2 regions of the Nocardioides luti genome follow, and region 1 is predicted to be linked to the other one. Evidence: predicted binding sites of a transcription regulator. Region 1 holds the regulator's gene; the other holds the start of a gene.

Region 1 (15,079 bases):
ACCCGCTCGACGCCGCGCTGACGCTGGCCGCGTCTGGCGACGCCCTCGACGGGGACTACCGCACGCTGCTGCCGAGCGGCGCGTTCTCCGGCAGCACCCACGACGAGGGCGCGGTGGTGCGGCTGCCGGACGACTCGTGGACCCGGCCGGCCGACGGCATGACCACGGACGAGGCACTGCTGGCCGTCCAGCAGCTCGTGTACACCGCTCAGGGCGTGCTGCAGCAGCGGCTCCCGGTCACGTTCGCCGACGCCGACGGCAACGCGACGCAGATCTTCGGCATCGCCTCCGAGGACGGCTTCGGCGCCGCCGACCCCCTCGAGACCCTGGCCCTGGCCAGCGTGACCCAGCCCGAGGAGGGCGAGACCGTCGGGCCGACGTTCACCGCCGAGGGTGTGGCCAGCTCGTTCGAGGCCACCGTCCCGTGGGAGATCCGCCAGGGCGGCTCGGTCGTGAAGAAGGGCTTCGCGACGGCCGACGGGTGGATGGACAAGCTCTACCCGTTCCGCACCGACGTCGACGTCTCCGACCTGGCCCCCGGCACCTACACGTTCGTCGCGATGACCGACGACCCGTCCGGCGGCGAGGGCGGCGGCCCGACCGAGGACAGCAAGACCATCGTCGTGCGCTGAGACGGCTGGGGGGCGGGCCGCTGGCGGGCGCTGGGCCGGCGGTGCGTCAGCCACCGATCCAGGGGCTCGTTCGGTGGGTAGCTTACCGCCACCCGGCGCCGTACCCCAGCGGTGTGACAGTCACCGATCCGGCGGTCGGACGCGCTGGCTCAGCCGTCACTCCAGCCCCACTGACCGGGGGAAACTCTCGCTTTCCGGGTGTTGCAACACCCGGAAAGCGCCAAATTCCCCGGATATCCGGGGAATCCGACGTCACCCCCAGCGCGACGTCCGCGCCAGCACAGCCGCCACCGCAGCAACCCCGGCCGTCGACGTCCGCAGCACCTCGGCCCCCAGCCGCACCGAGACGGCACCGGCGGCGACGAAGGCGGCCACCTCGTCCTCGGTCAGGCCGCCCTCGGGGCCGACGACGACCACGACCCGGCCGGCGTCGGGCACGGTCACCGACGAGAGCGGCGAGGACGCGTCCTCGTGCAGCACGACCGTCAGGTCGGCAGTAGCGACGAGGTCGACCACGTCGGCGGTCGACGCGAGCTCGGCCACCGTGGGGAACCACGAGCGACGGGACTGCTTGGCCGCCTCGCGGGCCGTGGAGCGCCACTTCGCCAGGGACTTGGCGGCGCGCTCGCCCTTCCAGACCGCGACGCTGCGCGACGCCGCCCACGGCACGACCTCGGCCACGCCGATCTCGGTCAGCACCTCGACGGCGAGCTCGCCGCGGTCGCCCTTCGGCAGCGCCTGGACGACGACGACGGCGGGGTCCGGGGCGGGCACGGCGTCGCGGGACACGACGGTCACCGCGAAGACTCGCTTGCCCGTCGAGGACACCTCGCCGGTCACGGACGTGCCGAGGCCGTCGGTGAGGACCACGGACTCCCCCACCCGCAGGCGGCGTACGGCGACGGCGTGGTGCGCCTCGCCGCCGGTGACCTCCACGGTCGACCCGACGGAGGCGCCGGCCAGGGTGGGGACGAGGTGGACCGGGAGCGACACGGTGCGGCTCAGTGCGGGTTGAAGGCGTCGCGGAGACGACCGAAGACGGAGCGCGAGCTCGCCCGCACCTGACCCGTGGGCTGCTCCTCGTGGCGGATCGCCGCGAGCTCGTGCAGCAGCTCCTCCTGGCGCGCGTCGAGGCGGGTCGGGGTCTCCACGATGATGTTCACGACCAGGTCGCCGCGACCGCCGCGCAGACCGGGCACGCCGCGACCGCGGAGCACCTGCTCGGAGCCGGACTGGGTGCCCGGTCGCAGCTCGAGGTCGAACGACGTCTCGAGCTCGGGCGCCACGTCGACGGCCTCGTCGATCACGACGTCGGCCTCGAGGGTCGGCAGCGTCAGCGTGGTGCCGAGCGCCGCGGCCGTCATCGGCACGGTCACCGTGCAGTGCAGGTCGTTGCCGTTGCGGGTGAAGGTCTCGTGCGGCGCGATGTGGATCTCGACGTACAGGTCGCCGGCCGGGCCGCCACCGGGGCCCACCTCGCCCTGCTCGGTGAGCTGGACGCGGGTGCCGTTGTCGACGCCGGCGGGGATCTTGACGGTCAGGGTGCGGCGCGAGCGGACCCGGCCGTCGCCGGAGCACTCCCGGCACGGCTCGGGGATGATCGTGCCGAAGCCGCGGCAGGCGGCGCAGGGGCGCAGGGTGCGGATCTCGCCGAGGAACGACCGCTGCACGTGCGCCACCTCGCCGGCGCCGCGGCAGGTCTCGCACGGGATCGGGTGGCTGCCCGGGGCCGCGCCCTCGCCGTTGCAGGTGCCGCAGAGCACCGCAGTGTCGACCTTCAGCTCGCGGGTGACGCCGAACGCGGCGTCGGCGAGCTCGACCTCGAGCCGGATCAGGGCGTCCTGCCCCCGCCGCATCCGCGGTCGCGGCCCGCGGCCGCCCTGGCCGCCGGGCGCGTTGCCGCCGAAGAACGCGTCCATGATGTCGGTGAACGAGAAGCCGGCACCCTGGCCGAAGCCACCGGCACCGCCGCCGCCGAACGGGTCGCCGCCGCGGTCGTACGCCGCACGCTTCTGCGGGTCGGACAGGACCTCGTAGGCCATCGAGACCTCTTTGAACTTGTCCTGGGTCTCGGGGTCCGGGTTGACGTCCGGGTGCAGCTGACGGGCCAGACGCCGGTAGGCCTTCTTGATGGCGTCGCCGTCCGCGTCGCGGGCCACACCGAGGAGGTCGTACAGGTCCTGACTCACGAGTGATGGGTCCTTCTGGCTCTGGGGCTGGTCGGTTGCTGGAGCGGTGCTGCTGGAGTGGGGCGGTGCGGGGCGTCAGCCCTCGTCGAGGATCCGCGAGACGTACCGGGCGACGGCGCGCACCGCCGCCATCGTGCCGGGGTAGTCCATGCGGGTGGGGCCGACGATGCCGAGGGTGGCGAGCGCCTCGTCGCGCGGGCCGTACCCGGTCGCGACGACGCTGGTCGAGGAGAGCTCCTGGTAGGGCCCCTCGGCGCCGATCCGCACGGTGACGGCACCGCCGGTGCTGGCCTCGCCGAGCAGCTTGAGGAGGATCACGTGCTCCTCGAGCGCCTCGAGCAGCGGGCGGACCGCCGAGTCGAACGTGTCGCCGTACCGCGCGAGGTGGGCGGTGCCGCTGACCGCGATCCGCTCGTCCGAGCGGTGGTCGGACATCGCGTCGCACAGCACGTCGACGATGGCCGCGGTGTCCACGCCGTCGACGGGGGGTACGACGGCGCGCAGGCCGGTCACGGCCTCGGCGATCACCTGGCCGGTGGCCGCGCGGTTGACGAGGGAGCGCAGGTCGACGAGGGCGTCGTCGGTGAGCTCGGCCTGCAGCTCGACCAGCCGCTGCTCGACGCGCCCGGTGCTGAGGATGAGCACCACGAGCAGCCGGGTCGGCGCGAGCGCGACCAGCTCGATGTGGCGGACCGTGGAGCGGGAGAGGGTGGGGTACTGCACGACGGCGACCTGCCGGGTCAGCTGCGAGAGCATCCGGACCGAGCGCTGCACGACGTCGTCGAGGTCGACCGCGCCGTCGAGGAAGGTCGAGATCGCCCGGCGCTCCGCGGCGCTCATCGGCTTCACGGTCGTGAGCCGGTCAACGAACAGCCGGTAGCCCTTGTCCGTGGGCACCCGCCCGGCGCTGGTGTGCGGCTGGGCGATGAAGCCCTCCTCCTCCAGCGCGGCCATGTCGTTGCGCACCGTGGCGGGCGAGACGCCCAGCCCGTGCCGCTCGACGAGCGCCTTGGAGCCGACGGGCTCCTCGGTGGCGACGTAGTCCTCGACGATCGCCCGGAGCACGGCGAGCCTGCGTTCCTCCTGCACGTCGCCCTCCTCGCGGGTCCGTCGCCGACCACGGGGGTCGGCTGCTGCTGTCCACTGGCACTCGTCACGCCTGAGTGCCAAGCGTACTAGGCGAGCGCACCCGCGTCCGCCTCGTGTGCCCGAGGACGCGCTGGGACGCGTCGACAGGCACACGCCGCGGCGGGGTCGACCCGTACGCTGCCCGGATGGTCTTCACCGAGGTCGCCGACCGGGTCTGGGTCGCGCGCTACGCGTGGTTCGACGTCAACGTCACGCTGATCGGCGGTGAGCGTGGGCTGATGGTCGTCGACACCCACTCGTCCGGCGCCGCCGCGCGCGAGGTGCTCGCGGACGTGCGCCGCCTCGGGCAGGGCGACGTCGTGGCGGTGGTGAACACCCACGAGCACTTCGACCACACCTTCGGCAACGCCGAGTTCCGCACGGCGTACGGCGCCCTGCCCATCCACGCCCACGAGACCGCGGCGGCGAACACGGTGGCGGCGGGCGAGCGGATCAAGAGGGCGTACGCCGCCGACCCGGGCGACGAGCACGCCGAGGAGGTCCTGGCCACCGAGATCGTCACGGCCGACCACACCTTCTCGTCGGCGGTCTCGCTGGACCTCGGCGACCGCGCGGTCGAGCTGGTGCACCCGGGCCGCGGGCACACGGCCGGCGACCTGGTCGTGCGCGTCCCGGACGCCGACGTGGTGCTGGCGGGCGACCTGGTCGAGGAGTCGGCCCCGCCCGGCTTCGGGCAGGACTGCCACCCGCTCGAGTGGCCGTGGAGCCTGGACGTGGTGCTCGGGCTGACGACCGCGGCCACCGTGGTCGTCCCCGGCCACGGCGCGGTCGTCGACCGCGACTTCGTGGAGGAGCAGCGCAACACGATCGGGCTGGTGGCCGAGGAGATCCGCTCGCTCGCGGGCCGCGGGGTCTCCCCCGACGAGGCGCTGGCGGCCGGCGAGTGGCCGTGGCCGCGCGAGGTGCTGGCCCACGCCGTACGCCGCGGCTACGAGCACCTGCCCCGCGGCGGGCGCCGGCTGCCGCTGGCCTGAGCCCGCACGCACGACGATCGGCCCGGCACCCCCGTGGGGCCGGGCCGATCGGGTCGAGCGGACCTCAGGCGTCCGGGACGCCGATGGTCAGCGGTCGATGTCGCGACGGGGCTGGACGTGGCCCTCGGTGTCGTCCTCGGCGAAGTTGCCACCCGGCGCCCGACGGTGACCCTCGACGTCGTCCTCGGCGAAGTTGCCACCCGGCGCCCGACGGTGACCCTCGACGTCGTCCTCGGCGAAGTTGCCACCCGGCGCCCGACGGTGACCCTCGACGTCGTCCTCGGCGCCGTCGACCATCCTGCGGTGACCCTCGGTGTCGTCCTCGACCCCGTCGGCCATCCTGCGGTGACCCTCGGTGTCGTCCTCGACGCCGTCGGCCATCCTGCGGTGACCCTCGACGTCCTCGTCGGTGGGCTGACCGCTGTCGTTCTGGTTCTCGCTCATGACTGCTCCTCCTGGTTGGTGGGCCGCTCGGCCTCGGTGATGACGATCCTGCTCTCGTCGAGCCGGGTGTTCCGTCCGCTCGCTGACACAACGAGCGTCACGTTGCTGACCTCCTCCGTCGGGTCCTCACGGGGCGGCGTTCTCGCTCAGCGCCTGCAGCACGGCCTTCACCTGGAAGGGCGTGAGGCCCGGGTGCTTGCCGAGCAGGAGCGTGACCATCCCGGCCACGTGCGGGGCCGCGAAGCTGTTGCCGGTCGCGACGATCGACGACCGCTCCGCCCACGCGACGTCGACGTCGATCCCCCGCGCGCCGAACTCCACCGGCGGCTTGGGGTTGTAGGCCAGCAGCATCGGGTCGTCGCCCTCACGGGCGGCGACGGAGACGACGGAGGCGTACTGCGAGGGGTACGTCGGCCCGGGGCTGTTGTTCGCGGCCGAGACGAGGACGGTGTTCTTGAAGTACGCCTCGTCCGCGATGTCGTGCAGCGGCGCGAACATCGACTCGCTCTTGCTCGACAAGGACAGGTTCGCCACGTGCATGTCGTGGTCGATCGCCCACGCGATGCCCGCGTGGAAGAGCCCGCCGCGCCCCTTGAGGTTGGGGCCGAGGACCCGCACGGAGTAGATCTCGGCGTCCGGCGCCATCGCGCGGATGATCGCGGCGCAGGCCGTCCCGTGGCCGACCAGGTCCTCGTGCGGCCCCTCCTCGGCGCGGTAGCCGTCGGGCGCGTCGGCGTCCACGTGCATCGCCACCCCGCCGGCGATGCCGCCCACCCGCGGGTGGTCGCCGTCGATCCCGCTGTCGATGACCGCGACCCTGACCCCGGCCCCGGTGGACCCGCCGAAGGCCCACTCCCGGGCGTCGGCGAGCGGCAGGGCGGGGACCTCGGCGAGGACCCCCGACTCGAAGGCGGCCGACCAGGCCGGCAGCAGGCTCATCGGCGCTCCGGGGCGCCGTACGACTCGACGGCGGCGAGCACGGTCCGCCCGAGCTCGGTGAGGCGCGCCTCGGCGCGGGCCTCGGCGGCGCCCAGCCGGACCAGGCCGGCCAGCGGCACCGCGAGCGTGCCGAGCACGGTCAGCACCCAGTCGGTGGCCTGGTCGACGGTCGGGTCGAGCACGGAGACCACGCCGATCACCTCGCCCTCCGCGTCGTACACCGGAGCGGCGAGCACGGAGGTCGGGACGTACGCCGTGGACTCGGCCACGTCGCGGTTGAAGCGCGCGTCCGAGGCGACGTCGCGCACCGCGATCGGCTGGCCGGACATCGCCGCCCACCCCGCGATGCCCCGGCCGACGGGCATGTCGACGCCGACGATCTCCGCGGCGCCCGCGCCGTCGGCGGCGACGAAGGTGAGGCTGGAGCCCTCGCCGTCGACCAGCGCGCACGAGCACGCCGCGGCGCCGAACAGCGCGCGGACCGCCGCGAGCGTGGGGGCCAGGTCGGGGCGTGCGCGGGACGCACTGCTGCTGGGTGTCACGAGGTCTCCTCGGGGCGGTCGGATGGTTGACTGGCGCCATGGCCGGTGCCGGGGAGTGGTCCTTGCTCGCCTCGCTCGACGAGGCGCAGCGCAGCGAGGTGCTGGCGACCACGCGCCGGCGTACGTTCGCGAAGGGCGAGGTGCTCGTCCACGAGGGCGACCCGTCCGACAGCCTGCACCTGGTCGCGTCCGGACGTGTGGCGGTGCGCGTCTCGAGCCCGCACGGCGACAACGTCACGCTGAACGTGCTCGGTCCGGGCGACTACTTCGGTGAGCTGTCGCTGCTCGACGGCAACGCCCCGGTCCGCTCGGCCACGGTCGTCGCGCTCGAGCCCGCCGAGACGCGCTCGCTGTCCGCGACAGCCTTCCACGAGCTCCGCCGCCGGCACCGTGGCGCCGAGCAGCTGCTGCTGACGCTGATGGCGCGCCGGGTCGAGGACCTGTCCGCGCGGCTGCTCGAGGCGCTGTACGACGGGCTCGACCGGCGGGTCTACCGACGGCTGCGCGAGCTCGCCCGGATGTACGCCGACGGGCCCGGCGCCGTGACGATCCCGCTCACCCAGGAGCACCTCTCCGAGCTGGTCGGCGGCACCCGTCCGAGCGTGAACCAGGTGCTGCAGCGGCTGGCCGGCGACGGCATCGTCGAGCTGGGCCGCGGGCGCATCGTGGTGCTGGACCGGGCCCGCCTCGACCGCAAGGCCGGCTGAGCGGCCCCCACCCGGGCGCACGCCCAGACCCGCGCCCCGGCCCCTCATCAGACCCGCGCCCCGGCCAGCTGCGCGTCGAGCTCGGCCGCCCACGCGACCGCCCCGAGCTCCGCGAAGAGTCCCCGGGCGCGCGTCAGCTGCACCGCCGCCTCCTCGGGTCGCCCCTGGCCGCTCAGCCACACGCCCAGGTCCGCGCAGCACCGGGCCAGCGCCGGCCGCGCGTGCCAGGCCTCGCAGCCCTCGATCGCGGCGCGGAGGTGTCCCTCGACGAGCTCGGCAGGCTCGCCGTCCTCGGCCGCGAGCAGCCCGCGGACCCGGTGCATCTGCGACTCCAGGCCCAACGGGGGCTTGTTGCGACGGTCGGACTCGACGACCGCCAGCAGCGCCTCCAGCGCCGGGCGGACGCCCAGCTCCCACGCGAGCTCGGACACCAGGTGCCAGATCAGGCTGAAGTCGTCGAACAGCCCCACCGTCTCGTAGAGGCCGCGCACGGCCGCCACGACCCGGACGAGGTCGGGCCGGGCCCCCGCACGGTCCTCGATCAAGGCACCCGCGAGCGCCATGGACGCCACGAACGTCGGGTCGTCGTCCGCCGAGTCGAGGTCGACGTCCGGCGCATAGGTCCACGGCTCCCCCCGGGCCCGCAGCACCCGGACCCGCACCAGGTCGGTCATCACCAGGTCGAGGGTGCTCACGCCCTCGGTCAGGGTGAGCACCTCGTCCCACTCACCCATGACGGTCAGCGACAGGACCAGGTTGAGGGTCGTCGCGCTCAACCAGTAGCTGTCCCCGGTGACCCGGGCCGCCTCCACGGCCTGGCGGCCGTAGCCCGCCGCCTTCAGGGCGTCGTCCTGGGTCCAGTCGGCGTTCAGATTGGTCAGCGCCCGCGACAGGATCAGCGAGTCGTGGGTGTCCCGGGTGATGTCGGCCGCCGACTCGAGGAGCATCCGGCCCAGGCCGTGCGGGCCCTGGGTCATGTAGTGCAGGGCCAGGCTGACGTAGCTGTTGGCGATCTCCACGGGGGCGCCCAGCTTCTCGGCCAGCCGCGCGGAGTCCTCGGCCAGGTTGCGGATGTCGCCGCCCATCCTGATCTGGGCGACGATCATCGCGCGCAGGAGCAGGAGCTCCTCGGCAGGGCCGATCCGGAGCTCGACCTCGCGGTGGAAGGCGGCCACGAGGTTGAAGCCGCGCTCGTACTCCCCCAGGTTCACCGTGGCGGTGCCGAGCGTCGCGACCGCCCGGGCCTCGAGGTCGGTCTCACCCATCCGGTGCAGCTCGTCACGGGCGCGCTCCCCGTGCTCGATCGCTCGCGGCAGGTCGCCCGACTTGGACAGCTGCTCGGCCAGCTCGCCCTCGATGCGCGCCCGCAGGCCGGGGTCGTCGCAGCGCTCGAACGCAGTCGACAGGTGGCCGGCGGCCTCCGCCGGGGCGCCCAGTGCCGCCGTACGCGCGGCCGCGCGACGCAGGTGCCCCACCGCGGCCGCCGCGAGCTCGGCCCGGTCCGGTGCGTCCGCGACCGCGTCGAGGGCCTCGAGGTAGTGCTGGGCCACGATCGGCGCCAGCTCCCCGGAGTCGTCGCCGTCGGCCTCGAGGAGGCGTACGACGGCCAGGTGGCTGGCCTTGCGGTCCCGCCGCGCCAGCGTGCCGTAGGCGACCTGCCGCACGGCGGTCTGCACGAACTGGTACTGCCCGACCTCGCTGCTGAAGCGGTTCGACTCGCGCCGCAGCAGCTGCACGCGGGCCAGGCCGGCGAGGGCGTCGTCGAGATCGGGGACGTCGGGACACAGCGTGGCGATGGCCTCGACGGTGAACGAGTTGCCGATCACGCTGGCCTGGTCGAGCACCCGCCGCTGCTCGGGAGGCAGCGTGTCGAGCCGGGCGGTGATGAGCGCCTGCAGCGAGGCCGGCGCCCCGATCGCGTCCAGGTCGAGGGCCTCGGGGGCGGCCAGGACGTACTGCCCGCCCCGCGGCACGACCAGGTCGCGGTCGATCAGCGAGCGGACGGTCTCGACCGCGAAGAGCGGGATGCCCTCGGCCCGCTCCACGAGGGACGCACGGACCGACTCGGGCAGACCGACGACCAGCCCGTCGAGCAGCGCGGCCATGTCGCGCTCGGAGAGCGACTCGAGGTGCAGGACGCTGGCGCGCCGGTTGGTCGCGAGCGTCGGGTGCTCCTCCAGCAGCCCCGGGCGCGTGAACAGCAGCACGAAGCAGGGGAAGGTGCCGACGGCGAGGAGGTACTCGAGGAACATCAGCAGGCCGTCGTCGGCGTGCTGCGCGTCGTCGATGACGAGCACGACCGGGACGTCGTCCTCCGAGACCCGGTGCAGGAAGGTCGTCCAGGCCGAGAAGAGGTCCTCGCGCGGGAAGCTGCCGACCCCGCCCACGCCCAGCAGGGCGCCGAGCCGCGGACTCAGCCAGGTCCGCTCCTGGAGGTCGGGCACGTAGCGCTCCAGCCCGGCCGCCAGCAGGCGCGCCGGGTCGTCGACCGGCTCGGCCTCGTCGCCGGTCGCGGCCAGCCGCTGCAGGCGGGTGCGGATCGCCTCGGCGAGCGCGAAGAACGCCACCCCCTCGCCGTAGGACAGGCAGCGACCGCTGTGCCACCGGACCGCGTCGGTGAGTCCGTCGACGTACTTCTCGAACTCCCAGCCCAGCCGGGACTTGCCCACCCCCGGCTCGCCGTCGACGAGCAGCAGGCTCGGGCGCCGCGTCTCCTCGATGCCGTGGAAGAGCTCCTTGACCAGGCGCAGCTCACGGTTGCGGCCGACGATCGGCGCCTCGAGGCCGTCGGCGCGCTGGGCACCGCCGACCGCCGCGACGACGGCGCGCACGGACCACAAGGGCATCGGCTCGGCCTTGCCCTTCATGGCGTGGCTGCCGGCGTCGGCGTACGAGATCGCCGACGACGTCAGCAGCCGGGTCGTCTCGTCGACCCAGACCTGGCCCGGCGCCGCGGCGGTCTGCACGCGCGCGGCGGTGTTGACGGCGTCACCGGCGACCATGCCCTGCTGGCTGGCCCCGATCGTCACGGCGACCTCGCCGGTGACGATCCCGACGCGCATCGCGAGGTCGGGGACGCCGACGTCGCCGCCGAGCGCCGCGATCCGGTTGACCAGCTCGAGCCCGGCGCGCACGGACCGCTCGGCGTCGTCCTCGTGCGCGGTCGGGACGCCCCAGACCGCCATCACGGCGTCGCCGATGAACTTCTCCACCGTGCCGCCGTAGCGGGAGATGATCTGCTGGCACTCCTCGAAGTACGACGACAGCAGCTCGCGCACGTCCTCCTGGTCGCGCGTCTCCGAGAGGCTCGTGAAGCCGACCAGGTCGCCGAAGAGCACGCTGGTGATCCGTCGCGAGGCGACCGCCTGGACGAGCGGGCTGGGCGCCTGCGCGGCCGGGGCGGCCGTTGCGGCCCCGTCCTGGGGCGAGCCGCAGGACGAGCAGAACCGCGCGCCCGGGACGATCTCGGCCTGGCAGGAGGTGCACGCGGCGGGCTGCAGGCCGCCACCGCAGGAGAAGCAGAAGCGGGCGGTGTCGGGCTGCCCCGAGACGCCACAGGTGGCACAGGTGGTCACTCCAGGATCCCCCGATCGGTCAGCGGCCCACGTGTGCGGACAGCATGCACCGCAGGGGCACCGGCGGGACGCGAATTCACCAGAAGTCCCCGTCGGAGTCAGACGCCGAGGCGCCGGGAGACGAGGTCCTCCGCGACCACGCGGGCCTCCGCGCTGCCGGCCGCCCCGCCACCCACCGCCTCGAGGAAGGCCGCGCGGTCCAGGGCGAGCAGCTCGGTCGTCTCCAGCGCCGTCACCGTGGCGGTGCGCGGCACGTCGCGCAGCAGCCCGATCTCGCCGAAGACGTCGCCCCGCTCCTCGACCCGCAGCACCCGGTCGCCCTGCGTGACCTCGACCCGCCCGGACACGATGACGTAGAAGCGGTCGGACACGTCGCCCTCCCGCACGACGACGACGCCGGCCTCGGCGCGCATCGGCTCGCACCGGTGCGCCAGCGCCTCGAGGGTGGGCGGCGCCAGGGGCGCGAGCACGGCGACCTCGCGCAGCAGCGGCAGGTGCGCCGGCTCGGCCAGGCGCGCGTCGAGACGGCGTACGCGCGGCAGCGTGGAGAGCGTGTACGCCGCCACCACGCCGCCGACCACCGCGAGCGAGGGCCGGAAGCCGAGCCAGGCGATCAGCAACGGCGCGACCGCTGCCCCGGCCGCGACCGCCGCGACCATCGCGCTGTCGACCGCGGCGAAGACCCGCGACAGCACCCGGTCGTGCACGATCCGCTGCGGGATCGTGTCGAGCCCGACGTTCACCCACGGGTCCATCAGCCCGATCAGCGCCAGGGCGGCGACGGCCGTGACCGGCCCCGGGACGGCCGCCATCAGCAGCAAAGGCAGCGCCCACCCGATCACTCCGATGGCCATGTCGCCGGCGAGCCGGCTCTTCGCCGTCCGCGTCAGGATCACCACCCCGCCGACGACGGCCCCGACCCCGAGGACCGCGTTGAGGTAGCCGACCCCCGCGGCGCCCGCGTCCAGCATCGTGACCGAGACGATGACCATGTAGACCGTCAGCGTCCCCCACACGAAGCCCTGCGCCCCGGCCAGGCCGCACACCATCCGGAGGTCGCGGTCCCTGCCGATCGTGGTGAAGCCCGCCGTCAGCTCCTGGAGGAACGTCTCGTCGTCCTCGTCCGTCTCGTCGGTGTCCGCGCCACTGCCCGCGGCGTCGGCGGCGGTCGCGGCCGCGGGTGGGACCGTGATCGCGGCGACGAGCGCGAGCGACCAGACGAACGTCGCCACGTTGAACCACAGCGCGGCCTCGACGTTCACGGTCCCGACGAGCAGCGCGCCGAGCGCCGGCCCGGCGAAGCCGATGACGTTCTCGAGGTTGGCGGCGACGGCGTTCGACGAGGTCAGCTCCTCGGGCCGCGAGACGAGCCGCGGGATCAGCCCGGCCTGGGCCGACCGGAACGGCGCACCGACCATCCCGGCGACGACCGCCAGCACGTAGACCACCATCGGCGGCCCGCCCAGGCCCATGCTGGTGGCCGCGACCGCCACCAGCACGGCACGGATCGCGTCGGTCGCCATCATGAAGGCCTTGCGCGGCACCCGGTCGGCCACCACGGCCCCCAGCGGAGCCGCGACCGCGATCGTCACGAACCGGACCGCCGAGAAGATGCCGACGGCGGTCGCGCCGCCGACGGAGTACGCCCACACCGTCACCGCGGTGCCGTAGGCCCAGTCCCCCATGCCCGACCCGAGGAACGCCAGCTGCACCCGTCGCAGGTCCTTGTTCGCCAGCACCCGGCGCAGCGACTCCCGCGCCGTGACCTCCGGCTGCGCCGTCGACTCGGCCATCCGACCTCCCCGCTCACCAGCACTCCCCCGCGAGAGCATCGCCAGCGTAGGAGCCCGGGACCCGCCCCACTGTCCGTTTGCCAACAGATCCCCCACCCGGTGGTTGAGGAGGTCGCGCAGCGACCGTCTCGAAACCACCTCGTCCCCCGGTGGTCGAGGAGGTCGCGCAGCGACCGTCTCGAAACCACCCGCCCGGACTGCCCGGTGGTTGAGGAGGTCGCGAAGCGACCGTCTCGAAACCAGCTCGTCCCCCGGTGGTTGAGGAGGTCGCGCAGCGACCGTCTCGAAACCACCCGGCGCCGCTCACCCGAGCGGCTGGTCCGCGCCGACGGAGTCGAGGTGGGCGTCGATGTCGGCCATCGCGGCGGTGAAGGCCGCGGCCAGGTCGACGTCGTAGCAGTCGGCGAGCGTGAAGACCGACCACAGGCAGTCGGCCAGCTCGTGGGCGACGGCCTCGTCGAGGCCCGGGCAGTCGCGGACGCCCGCCTTGCCCTGCACGAGCTTGGCCAGGTCCCCGACGTCGCCCACGAAGCCGAGCATGAACTCCTCGGGCGTCCAGGTCCGGCCGTAGCGCCGCGTCGTCTCCTCGTCGTAGCGCCGGCGGACCTGTCGTCCCCTCGCCTGCAGCTCCGTGATGTCCATCGGCCCATCATGTCGCCCGCGCGGGTGGGTTGACGGCGTACGCCGACCCGCTAGCGTCACGGCATGACGGACTCCAGCACCGAGAAGCAGCCCGACAGCACCTCGAACGACGGGGCCGAGGGCATCAGCGACGACCAGCTGCCCGAGGACCTGCAGCCCTCCGAGGACAACCCGCTCGCCGAGCCGCTGTCCGAGGACGACGCGCCCGACGACCTCGAGGACCTCGACATGCAGGGCGGCAAGGAGCCCGTCGAGTGGGACGACGAGCAGCAGGAGGACTGACCCGGCGCGTCATCCGGGGGCTGCGGCCGCGGGCCACCTAGCGTTGGTGGGTGACCTCCCGCGACCGCTACGGCTCCGACGTGCTCAACTCCGACTGGCGCAAGCCGAAGAACGGCCGCGCCGTCGAGACGCCCGCCGAGCTCGGCACCGTCCTCGAGGAGGTCGTCGAGGACTTCGTCGGTGAGGTGGTCCTCGTGGACCGCGACCTGGACACGGTCACGCTCGAGGACCGCCGCGGCAAGCGGCGTACCTTCCCCCTCGGCCCCGGCTTCCTCCTCGAGGGCCGGCCGGTGATCCTCACCCGCCCGGTCCGCGCCGGCGCCCCGGCGAAGGCGACGCGGACGGCCTCGGGCTCGGTCGCCGTCCACGGCGCCAAGGCCCGGGTGGCCCGCGCCAGCCGGATCTTCGTCGAGGGCCGCCACGACGCGGAGCTCGTCGAGAAGGTCTGGGGCGACGACCTGCGGATCGAGGGCGTGGTCGTGGAGTTCCTCGGGGGCGTCGACGACCTGGCCGACCACCTCAAGGACTTCCGCCCCGGGCCGGACCGCAAGGTCGGCGTGCTCGTCGACCACCTGGTCAAGGGCTCCAAGGAGAGCCGGATCGCCTCGAACATCGTGAGGTCGCCCATCGGCAAGCACGTGCTGATCGTCGGGCACCCCTTCATCGACATCTGGCAGGCCGTCAAGCCGCAGCGGCTCGGCTTCGAGCGCTGGCCCGACGTGCCGCGCAGCATCGACTGGAAGACCGGCACCTGCCAACAGCTCGGCTGGCCGCACCGCGACCAGGCCGACATCGCCCGCGCGTGGAAGCACATCCTCGGCGGCGTGCGGTCCTTCCAGGACCTCGACCCAGCGCTCCTCGGTAGGGTGGAGGAGCTGATCGACTTCGTCACCACCGACTGATCGGGAGGTCGCACGATGAGTGACCCGACTCAACCGCCGCACCACGGCGACGAGCCCCCGCACTACCCCACGACCGCCGGCGGCGCCTTCGGGATCCCGCCGACCGGCCCACCGCCGCAGGGGATGCCGGGCACCGGCCCGCAGCCCCCGCCGCCGCAGCAGGCGTACGGCGCCCCGCCGGCGTACGGCGTCCAGCCCGGGCCTGCGCCCACGAGCGACGAGCAGCTGTGGGGCGGCGCCGCGCACTGGACCGCCTTCGTGGCGTCCGTCGTGGCGCTGGCCTTCCTCGGCCCGCTCATCGTGATGCTG
Region 2 (15,079 bases), 750 kb from region 1:
GGGTCGATGATGCCGGAGGCGATCATGTCGACGTACTCGCCGGTGGCCGCGTTCAGGCCGTGACCCGGGGTCAGGTTGCGGACCTTCTCCGCCACGACGCCGCCCTCGAGGCCGGCGTTGATGGCGATCTGCTTGAGCGGGGCCTCGGTCGCGTACTTCACGATGTTGGCACCGGTCGCCTCGTCACCCTTGAGGTCCAGCTTGGCGAACGCACCGACCGCAGCCTGCACGAGCGCCACGCCGCCACCGGCGACGATGCCCTCCTCGACGGCCGCCTTCGCGTTGCGAACGGCGTCCTCGATGCGGTGCTTGCGCTCCTTGAGCTCGACCTCGGTGGCCGCGCCGACCTTGATGACCGCGACGCCGCCGGCCAGCTTGGCCAGGCGCTCCTGCAGCTTCTCGCGGTCGTAGTCGGAGTCCGACTTCTCGATCTCGGCGCGGATCTGGTTGACGCGACCGGCGATCTGGTCGGCGTCACCGGCACCCTCGACGATGGTGGTCTCGTCCTTGGTGATGACGACCTTGCGGGCCTGGCCGAGGAGCTCGATGCCGGCCGTCTCGAGCTTGAGGCCGACCTCCTCGGAGATGACCTGGCCACCGGTCAGGATCGCGATGTCCTGCAGCATGGCCTTGCGGCGGTCACCGAAGCCCGGGGCCTTGACGGCGACGGACTTGAAGGTGCCACGGATCTTGTTCACGACCAGCGTGGACAGGGCCTCGCCGTCGACGTCCTCGGAGAGGATGAGCAGCGGCTTGCCCGACTGCATGACCTTCTCGAGGAGCGGCAGCAGGTCCTTGACCGACGAGATCTTGGAGTTGGCGATCAGCACGTAGGGGTCCTCGAGGACCGTCTCCATGCGCTCGGGGTCGGTGACGAAGTACGCCGAGATGTAGCCCTTGTCGAAGCGCATCCCCTCGGTGAGCTCGAGGTCGAGCCCGAAGGTGTTCGACTCCTCGACGGTGATGACACCTTCCTTGCCGACCTTGTCCATCGCCTCGGCGATGATCTCGCCGACGGTGGGGTCAGCGGCGGAGATCGAGGCCGTGGCCGCGATCTGCTCCTTGGTCTCGATGTCGATGGCCATGTTCGAGAGCTGCTCGGACACGGCGGCGACGGCCGCCTCGATGCCGCGCTTGAGGCCCATCGGGTTCGCACCCGCGGCCACGTTGCGCAGACCCTCGCGGACCATCGCCTGGGCGAGGACCGTGGCGGTGGTCGTGCCGTCACCGGCGACGTCGTCGGTCTTCTTGGCAACTTCCTTGACGAGCTCGGCCCCGATCTTCTCGTACGGGTCCTCGAGCTCGATCTCCTTGGCGATGCTCACACCGTCGTTGGTGATCGTGGGGGCGCCCCACTTCTTCTCCAGCACGACGTTGCGGCCCTTGGGACCGAGGGTGACCTTGACGGCGTCCGCGAGCGTGTTCATGCCACGCTCGAGGCCGCGTCGGGCCTCCTCGTTGAAAGCAATCAGCTTCGGCATAACTCCTGCGATCCTTCGCAATTCAGAGTTGGGGCGGACCGGTTCGTTGCCCGCGACGGACGACCAGGCTGCCCGGCGAACCCTTCCCGCCGGCGCTTCTGACCTCAACTCCCCGGACCGGGGATTGTTGTCACTCTCATGACGAGAGTGCCAGCCTCATGTTTAGCACTCGCCCCCCGCGAGTGCAAGAAAGTGCCGGCCGTCAGAGGCGCGACGCGACCAGGTCCGCGAACGGCCCGGCGGTCGTGGACGAGACGTCGAGGTACAGCCCCGGCTCGATCAGCTCGACCTCGCTGACGACGAGCCCGCCGTCGTACGCCATCAGGTCGATGCGTCCGTAGTCGAGCGAGCGACCCAGGACCCGCTCGGTCGCGGCCATCGCCGCGAGGGCCGCCTGGGCCGCCGCGGGCTCGACCGGCACCTCGCGGGTGGCCCCGCCGTACAGCTCGTGCACCCGGATCTCGTCGCCCGACGGCTGCTTGTGCAGCTGGGCGACCGGGTGCCCGTCGATCACGTAGACCGAGGTCTCGCCCTGCGTGCGCACCGACTCCACGACCGGCTGCGCCACCCACGGCGGGAGCACCAGGCCCTGCAGGGCCGGGTCCTGCCGGTGCGCGATCACGAGGACGCCGACGCCGCTGGCACCGGTGCGGGGCTTCACCACGATCGGGCCGAACGCCGCCAGGGCGGCCTCGAGGTCGGGGACCAGGGTGCGGTTGCCGACCAGGAGCGTCGGCACCACGGCGACCTCGGCGGCGAGCTCGAGGAGGTAGGCCTTGTCGGCGTTCCAGGCGAAGACCTCCGCGCCGCCGTTGAGCACCGGCGTGTGCTCCTCCACGGCCCGCACCCAGGTCAGGAACTCCTCGCACCTGCGCTGGTAGTCCCACGTCGCCCGGACCACCACCAGGTCCGCCGCCGCCCAGTCGACCTCGGGGTCGTCCCAAACCTCCCAGCGCGCGTCGATGCCGCGCTCGGCCAGCGCCGCCGTCAGCGTCTCGCCGCCGAACTCGCCGTCCGGCAGGAGGTTGAAGGTGGCGAGCAGCACGAGGGGCACCGGGCGAGCCTAGGGACTGGCTCCGGGGCGGGCCACCGAAAAGATGCGGGCCGATGGAGGCCGGTGGTGCGACCGGGGCGTTCGGGGTCTGGGGCGGCCCACGCCATGACGCGCGAAGCACCTGGCCCACGGCGTGTCGGGTGCTTCGCGCGTCATGACGGCGACGCCGGGCTGATCCACCGCGAGGGTGGTTTCGAGACGGTTGCCGGAGCAACCTCCTCAACCACCGAGGTCAGCACCCTCCTCGGCCACCGAGCCGTCAGAGGCGGGCGACGACGGCGTCGGCGAACGGGTCGGCGTTGAGCGGGAGGACGTCGAGGTAGAGGCCGGGCTCGGTGAGCTCGATCTCGCTGACGACCAGGCGGCCGTCGTACCGCATCATGTCGACCCGGCCGTAGACGATCTCGGCGCCGAGCAGGTCCACAACGGTGGCGATCGCCTCGGCGGCGAGGAGGGCGGTCTCGTCGGCGAGGCCGACCGGCAGGGAGTGCCCGCCGAAGCGCTGGTGCACGCGGATGTCGCCGTGCGCGGGCAGCTTGTCGACCTGGCTCACCGGTCGGCCGTTGAAGACGAAGACGGAGGCCTCGCCCTCGTCGCGGACGGACTCGACGAGCGGCTGCACGACCCAGGGGCCGTGGTAGCCGTCGGGCGGCGGCAGCCAGCCACGCCCGCCGCGGACCACCTCGATGCCCCCACCGCCGGAGCCGACGCGCGGCTTCGCGACCGCGAGGCCGAACTGGACGGCCGCCGCGCGCAGGTCCATCACGTCGTCGACGACGACGGTCGGGACGACCGGCAGGCCGGCGTCGCCGAGCTCGACCAGGTAGTTCTTGTCCGTGTTCCAGCGGAAGACGTCGGCACCGTTGAGCAGCGTCGGCCCGACGCCGGCCGCCCACCCGAGGAACTCGCCCAGCCGCAACGTGTAGTCCCAGACCGACCGGACCGCGACGGCACCAGCGGCGCCCCAGTCGACCGAGAGGTCGTCCCAGACGACCCAGCGGCTCTCCACGCCCCGGCTGGCGAAGGCCGCGTCCAGCGCCGCGTGGCCGGGCTCGCCGTCGACCCACTCCTGGCAGGTCACCAGCAGGACCGGGGGCTCGCTCACACGATCTCCTCGAGAAGACGGGTGATGGGGACAGTAGCCGACCGATATGTCCCCCGTCAGGCACCGAGCCCGCCCGGCGCGGCCGGCACGGCGGACGCGGCCGGCACCGGGAGGTGGTGCCCGAACGGCACCCGGTCCTCGACCCCGAGCGCCGCGAGCACGGACGGCAGGATCGCCTTGGCCGTCCGGCGGTAGCCCATCGAGGAGGGGTGGAAGCGGTCGAGGCTGAACATCTCGTCAGGGTTCGTGATGAAGAACGGGCCGACGACGTGGGCCAGCGAGACCGCGTGCGCGCCCGAGCGGACGGCGGCGGCCTCCTGCGCCCGGGCGAGCTGGCGCGACGCGCGCGAGCCCAGCGACCGCAGCGGCTGCGGCACCGGCCGCAGCGCCCCGAGGTCGGGGCAGGTGCCGACGACCACCGCGGCCCCGCGCTCGCGCAGCCGGGTCACGGCGTCCTCGAGGTGGCGCACCGACTCGGTGAGCGGCACCCGGTGGGTGACGTCGTTGCCGCCGACGACGATCACCGCGACGTGCGGGCGGTACGACGGGGCGAGGCCGTCCAGCTGCGCGCCGAGCATCGACGACTCGGACCCGACGCGGGCGGCGGTCGTGAGGTGGACGGTGCGCCGGGTGGCCTTCGCGAGCCGACCGGCGAGCCGGCCACCGAGGGTCTCCTGCGGCAGGTCGGCACCGAGACCGGCGGCGATCGAGTCGCCGAGCAGCAGCAGCTCGACAGGGTCGCCGTACTTCTTCTTGTAGCGGCCGTCGGCGTCCGGCGCGACCTCTCCCAGCCCGTGCCCGACGACCCGGCGGGCGGCCTCCCCCTGGCGGTGCAGGAACTCGCGGGCGGCGTACAGCACGCCCCCACCGGCGAGCCCGGCCCCCGTGGCGACGAGGGCGGCGGCGGCGAGCAGGCGGGGCGACGGTGGGCGCATGCACCCGTTCAACCACCCCGACCTGAACGGCCCGGGCGAATCCCGTGTGCGGGAGGTGTCGATTTCGTCCCTCCCCGACCGTCATCCCGGTGACAGACTCATCCGCACGAGCGAGAGGAACCACCATGACCGAGTACGTCGTGCTGCTGCCCGGCAACGAGAGCGCCTGGGAGTCGGCCACCGAGGAGCAGCGCTCCGAGACCTACGCCCGCCACGGGGAGTTCGCCCGGCTGCTCGCCGAGCGCGGGCACACCGTGACCGGCGGCAGCGAGCTGACCCACTCCCGCGGCGCCCGGGTGGTGCGGAGCGGGGGTGACGGCGTCGTCGTGACCGAGGGGCCGTACGCCGAGACCGTCGAGCAGCTCACCGGCTTCTACGTCGTCGACACCGACGACCTCGACGACCTCCTCCAGGTCGCCGGCGTGCTCGCCGGCGTCGAGGGCGCCGTCGAGGTCCGCGGCACCGTCGACCACTCGGGCGGTGCGGCATGAGGATCCTGGTGCTGCTGACCGAGGACGACCCGGCCGCCTGGGAGCGGGCGAGCGACGAGGAGCGGGCGGCGGTCTTCGAGCACCACTACGCCTTCGACCGCGCGGTCCGCGAGCGCGGGGAGCTGCTCGCCGGCGAGGCGCTGGCGGGCGTCGAGACCGCCCGGACGCTGCGCACCGTCGGCGGCGAGCGCGTGGTCACCGACGGGCCGTACGCCCAGACCGTCGAGCAGCTCGGCGGCTTCTACCTGATCGACGTCCCCGATCTGGACGCCGCGGTCGAGCTCTGCCGGGTGCTGCCCGCGGGGTACACGATCGAGGTCCGGGCGGCCGTCGACATGGAGGACTACGACCCCGGCCGATGACCGACGACCCGTACGCCGTCCGGCTCGAGGAGCTGCTGCGCGACGAGTGGGGCCGGCTGATGGCGCTGCTCGTCGCGCAGTACCGCCGCCTCGAGCTCGCCGAGGACGGCCTGGCCGACGCCTTCGAGGCCGCGGCCCGGACCTGGCCGGACGACGGCGTTCCCGGCAACCCACCGGCGTGGCTGCTCACCGTCGCGCGGCGCCGGGTGGTCGACCGGCTGCGCGCCGAGGCCGTGGCGGCGCGGCGGATGCCGGAGCTCGCGGTCGAGGCCGGGCTCAGCGAGGAGGCGCAGCGCACGATGGCGGATGCCGGCGAGGTGGTGGTCGACGAGCGGCTGCGGCTGGTGCTGCTCTGCGCGCACCCGTCGCTGTCGCCGGAGGCCGCTGCGGCCCTGACCCTGCGGCTGGTCCTCGGCGTGCCCACCGCCGACATCGCGCGGCTCTTCCTGGTCGGGACGCCGACGATGGCCGCTCGCCTGACCCGGGCCCGCAAGAGCCTGGCCGGCGAGCGCTTCGCCGTCCCGTCCGGCCCCGAGCTGGAGGAGCGGGTGTGGCTGGTGGCCGACGTCGCCTACCTGGCGTTCACGGCCGGCTACGCGCCCGGCTCGGGGACGGACGTCCTGCGGGCGGACGTCGCGGGCGAGGCGATCCGGCTCGTGCGGGTGCTCCGCTCGCTCCTGCCGGACCGCTTCACCGACCTCGATGCGCTGCTCGCCCTGATGCTGGTGCAGCACGCCCGCCGCGACGCCCGCGTCGCCGACGGGCGCCTCGTGCTCCTGCCCGACCAGGACCGCTCCCGGTGGCACCACGACGAGGCCGCCGAGGCGCTGGCGCTGCTCGTCCCGCTGGCCTCCGCCCCGGCGACGCCCTACCTCCTCCAGGCGCTGATCGCCGCCGAGCACGCGATCGCGCCGACCTCTGCCGCCACCGACTGGGCCCGGATCGCGGAGCGCTACCGCGAGCTCGAGGACCTCACCGGCTCCCCCGTCGTCCGGCTGAACCGGGCCGTCGCGGTCGCCGAGGCCGACGGCCCCGCGGCCGGGCTGGCACTGCTGGACGGGCTGGTCCTCCCCGGCCACCGGCTGCCCGCGGTCCGCGCCGAGCTGCTGGCCCGCTGCGGTGAGCTGGACGCCGCGCGCACGGCGTACGACGAGGCCGTCGGCCGCTGCGGCAACCTCGCCGAGAAGGCGCACCTGATCGAGCGCCGCGCCCGCTTGTAACGCGGTGTCCACGTAGCTGGTGCGGTGCTGCAACGGTTGTTTCGCGACGTGGACACCGCGTTACAGGAGGCGCGGGCGGTCGAGCACCCACCGCGGCCGGGTTGAGTGCGCGTACCCATCCCCCGTGCCGCCCGGCGCCCGACGCTGGGGCCATGAGCATCGACGCGCCCCTCCGTCCCACCCCCGCCGCACCCACGACGCACCTCGCGTCCCCCACGCAGCTCGCGTGGCTCACCCGGGAGCTCGTCCACTGGCAGGCCGACGGCCTCGTGGACGCCGAGCAGGCCGAGCGCCTCCGGCACCGCTACCGCCCCAGCCGCCGGCTCTCGCTCGGCCGCCTCCTCCTCGGCCTCGGCGCCGCCTTCGTCGGCACCGGCCTGATCTGGCTGGTCGCCGCCAACCTCGACGGCCTCGCCCCGCTCACCCGCTTCGGCGTGGTGACCGTCCTCTGGCTCGCGGCCCTCGTCGGCGGCGAGGTGCTCGCGACCCGTCGCACCCACCACCCCTCCCTGCCGTCGCCCGTCGTCGGCGCCGCCCGGCTCCTCGCCGCGCTCACGTTCGGCGCCGTGGTCTTCCAGGCCGCGCAGAGCCTCCAGGTGCCGGCGTACGAGCCGCTGCTCGTCGGTGTCTGGGGCCTCGGCGCGCTCGTCCAGGCGTACGCCGTCCGCGCGGTCATGCCGCTGCTCGTCGGGCTCGCCGCCACGACCGGGTGGTTCGTGTGGGCGGTGGTCGCCGCGCAGGCCAGCGGCCTGGCGGTCGTGCTGTGCCTGATGACCGCGGCGCTGGTCGCGGTCTCGGTCGGCGCGCTGCACGAGCGCGGCCGGGCCGCCTTCGCCGCGTGCTGGCGCACCACCGGCGCCCTGCTCGGCCTGGCCGGGCTGTTCACCGCCGCGCTGCCGTTCGTCGACGCCCGCGAGGCGCACTGGTCCGGCCCGCTGGTCGCCGGCCTGGCCGTGGCCGCGCTGCTGGTCGCGTCGGCGGTGGCGCTCGCCCCGGCCGACGTCCGCCTCGAGCCCGTCGCGGCCACCGTCGCCTTCGCCGCCGCCGTCGGGCTGGTGGCCTGGGACGCCGGGGCCGACGCCTCCGGCCCGCTGCAGGCCGGCGACGTCGCGCACGCCCTCGTCAGTGTCGGGGTCTACGTCGTCGCGGCGGTCGCCGTCGCGATGCTCGGGACGCTGCGCGACAGCGGCCTGCTGACCGCGCTGGCCACCGTCGCCCTGGTCGTCTTCACGACCTTCCAGAGCTTCTCGGTCTTCGCCCGGATCGTCGAGGGCGCCTGGCTGTTCGTCCTGCTCGGGACCGTCTTCGTGGCCACCGGGCTCGTGTTCGACCGGGCTCGCCGCGAGCTCGCCACCACTCTCGAAGGAGCCACCCGATGAGCACCGTCCCCACCACCGTCGCCGTCGTCGCCGCGGTCCAGCTCGCCCTCGTCGGGGTCGCGGTCGCACCGCGGCTGTCGGCGTACACGACCGGGGAGGAGTACCGCGTCGCCGTGGCCGCCGTCGACCCGGTCGACCCGTTCCGGGGGGCCTACGTCGACCTGGCCTACCCCGGCGTGCAGCCCGCGCGGCACCCGAGGCGGGAGGGCTGGCAGCCGCCGGCGCCCGGCACGGTCTACCTGCCGCTGCGGCAGGAGGGCGCGGTCTGGGTGGCGGACGGCTACGAGCGCAGCCGGCCGGGCCACCCGCCGTACCTCACGTGCGAGAGCGACGGGTGGGACGTCGACTGCGGCATCGGCAGCTGGTTCGCCGACCAGGACGAGGCCGCCCGGCTCGGCGAGCGGCTGTCCGCCCACGGCGGCACCGCGACCGTCCGGGTGGACGGTCGCGGGCACGCCGTGCTCGTGGCGGTCGAGCCGGGCTGAGGTCGCTCAGCGGTCGGCCGCGGCCACCGCGTCGTCGACGTCGGGGCGGTTGAGCACCGAGTGCGTGCGGCCGTAGCCGAAGTAGACGACCAGGCCGATGACCAGCCACACCAGGAACCGGATCCACGTGTCGACGGCCAGGCTGGCCATCAGCGCGATGCAGGACGCGGCCGAGACGATCGGCAGCAGCGGCACCGACGGGGTGCGGAAGGGTCGCTTCATCTTCGGCTCGGTGCGCCGCAGCACGGCGACCGCGATCGAGACGACGACGAAGGCGAAGAGCGTGCCGATCGAGACCATCTCGGCGAGCGTGCTCAGCGGCACGAACGCACCGAGCAGGCAGACCGCGACCGTGGTGACGATCGTGATCCGGGTCGGGGTGCGGAACTTCGGGTGGATCTTGCCGACCGAGGCGGGCAGCAGCCCGTCGCGGCACAGGGCGTAGCCGATCCGGCCCATCGCGACGATGTCGACGAGGATCACCGAGCTGAGCCCGGCGACGGCGGCGAGGCCGATCAGGATGCCGGCCCAGCCGAGGCCCACCTGGTGGAAGGCGTCCGAGATCGGGGCACCTTCGGAGAGGTCGGCGAAGTTGACCATGCCGGTCAGCACCAGGCAGACGAGCAGGTAGAGCGCCGTGCAGATGACCAGCGTGCCGATCAGGCCGCGGGGCATGTCGCGGCCGGGGTTCTCGGTCTCCTCGCCCAGGTTCGCGACGGCCTCGAAGCCGCTGTACGCGAAGAACACGACGGCCGCGGCGACCAGCACGCCGGCGATGCCGAACGACGTGGGCTCGACGCCGGAGATCCACTGCCACAGCGGCAGCGCGAGGCCGGTCTTGTCGTCGGTCGACGGCTTCGACGGCGGGACGAACGGCATCAGGTTGGCGGCCTTCATGAAGAAGAGGCCGGCCACGATCACGAAGATGCAGACCGAGACCTTGAGCAGCACGAGCGCGTTCGTGACCCACTTCGACTCACGGATGCCGATGGCGGCCACGACCCCGAGGACCGCGGCGATGAGCACCGCGCCGACGTTGACGGGCGCGGACTCGCCGAAGAGCCCGGTCGGCAGGCCCAGGGAGTCCTGGAGGTACGCCGACCAGCCGCGCGAGACGACCGCGGCACCGAGCGCGAACTCGAGGATCAGGTCCCACGCGATGATCCAGGCGAAGAGCTCGCCGATCGTCGTGTAGGCGTAGGTGTAGGAACTGCCGGCGGTCGGGACCGCGGCGGCCAGCTCGGCGTAGCAGAGGGCGGCCAGCATGCTCACGACGCCGGCGATGGCGAACGAGATCACGATCGCGGGGCCGGCGTGGTTCTTGGCCTCGATGCCGGTCAGCGTGAAGATGCCGGTGCCGATCACGATCCCGATGCCGAACCCGGTGAGGTCACGGGCACTGAGCCGCTTGCTCAGGCCGGACGACTCCTCGCCGTCGGCGGTCGGGTCGTTCTGATGGATGACGGTGTCGACGTCCTTGGTGCGCAGGACGGAGCCCCAGATAGACATGGAAGGAGACCCTAGTGCTCGGGGGCGGCGCGGGGCTCGACCCGGGGGGTGAGGCTCAGCAACCGCCGGCGACGGCCGGGATCACCGAGATCTGGGTGCCGTCGGGAGTGGCCGTCTCGAGGTTGTCGAGGAACCGGACGTCCTCGCTGCCGACGTACACGTTCACGAACCGGCGCAGCTGGCCCGCCTCGTCGATGATCCGGCCCTTGATCCCGGCGTAGCTCGCGTCGAGGTCGTCGAGCACCTCCGCGAGGGTCCCGCCGGTGGCGCTCACCTCGGAGTCGCCGCCCGTGTAGGTGCGGAGGATGGTGGGGATCCGGACGGAAACGCTCATCGGTGCCCTTCTTTCGTTGGTCGAGTGCCCGTCGTGAGGGACGAGCCGTTCGTTGGTCGAGTAGGTCGCGCCGTTCGTTGGTCGAGTAGGTCGCGCCGTTCGTTGGTCGAGTAGGTCGCGCAGCGACCGTATCGAGACCCGGGTCCGGCGAGACCGGTCAGGCGATGCCGGTCGCGGCGAAGGACGCGTACGACGGGTCGATGGTCGCGGCCGGTCCGACCTGGTCGGACACGGCGTCGAGCGTCTTGAGGCCGTGGCCGGTGTTGATGACGACGGTCTCGAGCGTCGGGTCCAGCTGGCCGGTCTCGACGAGCTTCTTCAGGACGCCGACGGTGGTGCCGCCGGCGGTCTCGGTGAAGATCCCCTCGGTGCGGGCCAGCAGCACGATCGCCTCACGGACCTGGTCGTCGGTGATGTCCTCGACGGCCCCGCCGGTCTCGCGGCAGATGTCGAGGACGTAGATCCCGTCGGCCGGGTTGCCGATGGCCAGGCTCTTGGCGATGGTGTCCGGCTTGACCGGGCGGATCGCGTCGACGCCGGCCTTGTAGGCGACCGAGACCGGGGAGCAGCCCTCGGCCTGCGCGCCGTACACCTTGTAGGGCTTCTCCTCGACGAGGCCGAGCTTGATCAGCTCCTGGAAGGCCTTGTGCACCTTGGTCAGCTGGGAGCCGGAGGCGACGGGGATGACGATCTGGTCGGGCAGCCGCCAGCCGAGCTGCTCGGCGATCTCGTAGCCCAGGGTCTTGGAGCCCTCGGCGTAGTACGGCCGGACGTTGACGTTCACGAACGCCCAGCCGTCCTCCTCGCCGGCGATCTCGGAGGCGAGGCGGTTCACGTCGTCGTAGTTGCCGTTCACGGCGACCAGCGAGTCGGTGTAGACGGCCGAGTTGACCTGCTTGGGCTTCTCGAGGTTGCTCGGGATGAAGACGACGGTCTTGATCCCGGCGCGGGCGCCGGCCGCGGCGACCGCGTTGGCGAGGTTGCCGGTGCTCGGACACGCGAACACCTTGGAGTGGAACTCGGTGGCGGCGCTCAGCGCGCACGCGACGACCCGGTCCTTGAAGGAGTTGGTGGGGTTGGTGCTGTCGTCCTTGACCCACAGGTTGTCGATGCCGAGGGTCCGGCCGAGGTTGTGCGCCTTGAGCAGCCGGGTGAAGCCGGGCTCCATGTTCGGACTCTGCTCGATGTCGTCGGGCACGGGCAGCAGCGCCTTGTAGCGCCAGATGTTCCGGGGGCCGGCCTCGATCTGCTCGCGGGTGACCGCGGGGAAGTCGTAGGCGATCTCCAGCGGGCCGAAGCACTCGCTGCAGGCGTAGTGCGGGCCCAGCGGGATCTCGTGGCCGCACTCGCGGCAGGTGAGCGCCCGGGCGTTCCCGAACGCGCCCTCGCGCAGCGTGGGCTTCCGGCCGGAGTCGGACGACTCGGGGGTGGGGCTGGCCTGCTCGGCAACGACGGTGCTCATGCGTCCTCCTTCTCATCTTCCCCGGGGCGTACCTCGCCGCGGGCCGGAATTAGCACCGTTTCCGCGTCCGTCTCCGATGGTCGGGAGGCGGGGGGCTCGCGGCGGTTGCCGGGACTTCACTGGGCCGTTCCCTCAGTCCCTCTTGATGAGCTGTGCCCGACCATACGGGAGGCGTCTCAGCATGTGCACATCGAGTCCGCATGCTGGTCGCCTCCCGCAGGGTCGACCGGAGGATCAGGCCGCGGTCACCTCGGCGCCTGCTGCGGCGGGCTCGAGGGCGCCGCGGACGACGTCGAGGACGTCGCCGACCACGTGCACGGTGAGCGCCTCGAGCACCTCGGCGGGGACGTCGTCGAGGTCGGGCTCGTTGCGCAGCGGCACGAAGACCTCGCTCAGCCCGGCCCGCTGGGCGGCGAGCAGCTTCTGCTTCACGCCGCCGATCGGGAGCACCCGGCCGTTGAGGGTGACCTCGCCGGTCATGCCGACCTCGGAGCGCACCGGGCGACCGGTCGCGAGCGAGACCAGGGCGGTGACCATCGTGACGCCCGCGGAGGGTCCGTCCTTCGGGACGGCACCGGCCGGCACGTGCACGTGGATCCTGCGGTCGAGGAACGCCGGGTCGACGCCGAGCTCGGCCGCGTGCGAGCGGACGAACGACAGCGCGATGTGCGCCGACTCCTTCATCACGTCGCCGAGCTGGCCGGTGAGGGTCAGCCCTCCCCCGGCCTCGGGCCCGGTGCCGTCGCTGGCGGACGCCTCGATGAAGAGCACGTCGCCGCCCAGCCCCGTGACCGCCAGGCCGGTGGCCACGCCGGGCACCGAGGTGCGCTCGTGCACGTCGGGGGTGAAGCGCGGCCGGCCGAGCAGGGCCTTGAGGTCCGGCCGGTCGATCGCGAGCGGGGTGGGCTCCCCCGTCGCGATCCTCGTCGCGGCCTTGCGCAGCGCCTTGGCGAGCAGCCGCTCGAGCTGGCGGACGCCGGCCTCACGGGTGTAGTCGGCGGCGAGCTCGTGCAGCGCCGCGTCGGTCAGGGTGACCTCGTCCGCGGTCAGGGCCGCCCGCTCGAGCTGCCGCGGCAGCAGGAAGTCGCGGGCGATCGCGACCTTGTCGTCCTCGGTGTAGCCGTCGAGGGTCACCAGCTCCATCCGGTCCAGCAGGGCCGACGGGATCTGGTCGACGACGTTGGCGGTCGCGATGAACAGCACGTCCGAGAGGTCCAGGTCGAGCTCGAGGTAGTGGTCGCGGAAGGTGTGGTTCTGCGCCGGGTCGAGCACCTCGAGGAGCGCCGCGGCCGGGTCGCCGCGGTAGTCGGCACCGACCTTGTCGATCTCGTCGAGCAGCACGACCGGGTTCATCGAGCCGGACTCGCGGATCGCCCGGACGATGCGGCCGGGCAGCGCGCCGACGTACGTCCGCCGGTGGCCGCGGATCTCGGCCTCGTCGCGGACGCCGCCGAGGGCGACCCGGACGAACTCGCGACCCATGGACCGGGCGACGGACTCGCCCAGCGAGGTCTTGCCGACACCGGGAGGGCCGGCCAGCAGGATGACCGCGCCGGAGCCGCGGCCACCGACGACCTGCAGGCCGCGCTCGGCGCGACGGGCACGGACGGCGAGGTACTCCACGATCCGCTCCTTGACCTCGTCGAGGCCGTGGTGGTCGGCGTCGAGCACGCCGCGGGCGGCGACCACGTCGGTCAGGTCCTCGGTGCGCACGCCCCAGGGCAGCTCGAGGACGGTGTCGAGCCAGGTGCGGATCCATGCGGTCTCGGGGCTCTGGTCGCTGGAGCGCTCGAGCTTGTCGACCTCGCGGAGCAGGGCGGCACGCACGTCGTCGGGCACGCCCCGCTCCACCAGGGCCTCCACCCGGGCGCGGTAGTCGTCGGAGCCCTCCGGCTCGCCCTCGCCGAGCTCCTTGCGGATGGCGGCGAGCTGCTGGCGCAGGAGGTACTCCCGCTGGGTCTTCTCCATGCCCTCGCGGACGTCGTCGCCGATCTTGTCGGTCAGCTCGGCCTCGGCGAGGTGCTCGCGGGTCCAGGCGATGACGGTGGCGAGGCGCTGCTCGACGTCGGGGGTCTCGAGCAGCTCGCGCTTGCGCTCGGTGGAGAGGTACGGCGCGTAGCCGGCCGCGTCCGCGATCGCGGCGGGGTCGGTCATCCGGTGCACCTGGTCGATGACCTGCCAGGCTTCGCGGCGCTGGAGGACCGCGACGACGAGGCGCTTGTACTCCTCGGCGAGCTCGCGGGCGTGGTCGGAGACGTGCTCGTCGACCGGCTCGACCTCGACCCACAGGGCCGCGCCCGGTCCGGTGACGCCGCTGCCGATCTCGGCGCGCTGCTCGGCCTTCAGCACGGCGGCGGGGCTGCCCCCCGAGAAGCGACCGACCCGCTCGACGGTCGCGACGACGCCGTACGACGCGTAGCGGTCCTCGAGCCGGGGGGCGACCAGGAGCTTGCCGTCGCTGCTGGAGCGGGCCGCGTCGATGGCGGCCTGGGAGGAGTCGTCGAGCTCGAGCGAGACCACCATGCCGGGCAGCACGACGAGGTCGGTGACGAAGAGGACGGGGAGACGGGTGGTGGACATGCGGGGCCCTACCTTCGAGGAGAGACTTGAGCGATACCGACTCAACTCTCCGGTCCGGAGCGGTGTTCCGGTGTTCGTCGTGGGCGAACAGCCGGCTCAGGCGCGCAGGTCGCGGGCGTCCTCGGTGAGCTGGCGGAGCAGGTCCAGGACGCCGTCGGGGCCCTTGACCACGACGTCGGCGTGCTCGACGAGGGCGTTCTCCTCCTCCGAGGCGGAGGCGACGAGCAGGGTGGGCATGCCGCCGTGACCGAGCGCGGTGACGGCGTCGAAGGCCTCGAGGTCGCCGAGGTCGTCACCGGCGAAGAGGAAGCCGCCGGCCCCGACCTCCTCGACGATCGTGTTCACCGCGAGGCCCTTGTGCATGCCGTGCGAGCGGACCTCGATGACGTTGCGGCCGGGCTCGATCACGAGGTCGTGCTGGGCGGCGAGGTCCCGGAAGAGCGGCAGCAGCCGCTGGAAGACGGCGTCGGGGTCGTCGAGGCGCCGGGTGTGGACGGCGACCGCCAGCCCCTTCTCCTCGACGAAGGCGTCGGCCGCGTCTGCGCGACGCAGCACCCGGGGCACCTCGCGCAGGAAGGTCGCGAGGCCGGCCGGCGGCCGGGGCGAGATCACCCGGCGGTTGGTCGAGCTCCACCGCTCGTTGCCGTACTGCCCGAAGACGTAGAGCTCCTTGCCGGCGTCG

The links. Region 1 encodes HrcA, which represses chaperone genes, less so after heat shock. Its sites were predicted from a motif close to TTGGCACTCGNNNNNNNCGAGTGCCAA; they were not measured.
Region 2: a site for HrcA is predicted at 1,609-1,635, ahead of groL (chaperonin GroEL). Genes of this name have one in related genera too.

Annotation. Positions count from the first base shown of each region.
Region 1 is NZ_JACKXE010000001.1:3,910,762-3,925,840, reverse strand. Features, by position in the region: gene H5V45_RS18600 (Gmad2 immunoglobulin-like domain-containing protein) at 1-632, shown strand, start outside; gene H5V45_RS18595 (16S rRNA (uracil(1498)-N(3))-methyltransferase) at 885-1,625, opposite strand; gene dnaJ (molecular chaperone DnaJ) at 1,634-2,821, opposite strand; gene hrcA (heat-inducible transcriptional repressor HrcA) at 2,897-3,910, opposite strand; gene H5V45_RS18580 (MBL fold metallo-hydrolase) at 4,096-4,944, shown strand; gene H5V45_RS18575 (hypothetical protein) at 5,032-5,388, opposite strand; gene H5V45_RS18570 (S8 family serine peptidase) at 5,515-6,327, opposite strand; gene H5V45_RS18565 (GAF domain-containing protein) at 6,324-6,869, opposite strand; gene H5V45_RS18560 (Crp/Fnr family transcriptional regulator) at 6,908-7,576, shown strand; gene H5V45_RS18555 (AAA family ATPase) at 7,624-11,151, opposite strand; gene H5V45_RS18550 (MFS transporter) at 11,250-12,944, opposite strand; gene H5V45_RS18545 (nucleoside triphosphate pyrophosphohydrolase family protein) at 13,248-13,586, opposite strand; gene H5V45_RS18540 (hypothetical protein) at 13,650-13,868, shown strand; gene H5V45_RS18535 (DUF3097 family protein) at 13,919-14,770, shown strand; gene H5V45_RS18530 (DUF4870 domain-containing protein) at 14,786-15,079, shown strand, end outside.
Region 2 is NZ_JACKXE010000001.1:3,163,854-3,178,932, reverse strand. Features, by position in the region: gene groL (chaperonin GroEL) at 1-1,481, opposite strand, end outside; gene H5V45_RS15065 (ATP-grasp domain-containing protein) at 1,684-2,535, opposite strand; gene H5V45_RS15060 (ATP-grasp domain-containing protein) at 2,795-3,640, opposite strand; gene H5V45_RS15055 (SGNH/GDSL hydrolase family protein) at 3,697-4,575, opposite strand; gene H5V45_RS15050 (YciI family protein) at 4,701-5,066, shown strand; gene H5V45_RS15045 (YciI family protein) at 5,063-5,428, shown strand; gene H5V45_RS15040 (RNA polymerase sigma factor) at 5,425-6,648, shown strand; gene H5V45_RS15035 (DUF2157 domain-containing protein) at 6,801-8,027, shown strand; gene H5V45_RS15030 (GDYXXLXY domain-containing protein) at 8,024-8,512, shown strand; gene H5V45_RS15025 (APC family permease) at 8,519-10,021, opposite strand; gene H5V45_RS15020 (MoaD/ThiS family protein) at 10,077-10,355, opposite strand; gene thrC (threonine synthase) at 10,513-11,817, opposite strand; SAM riboswitch class I at 11,827-11,969, opposite strand; gene lon (endopeptidase La) at 12,052-14,397, opposite strand; gene otsB (trehalose-phosphatase) at 14,494-15,079, opposite strand, start outside.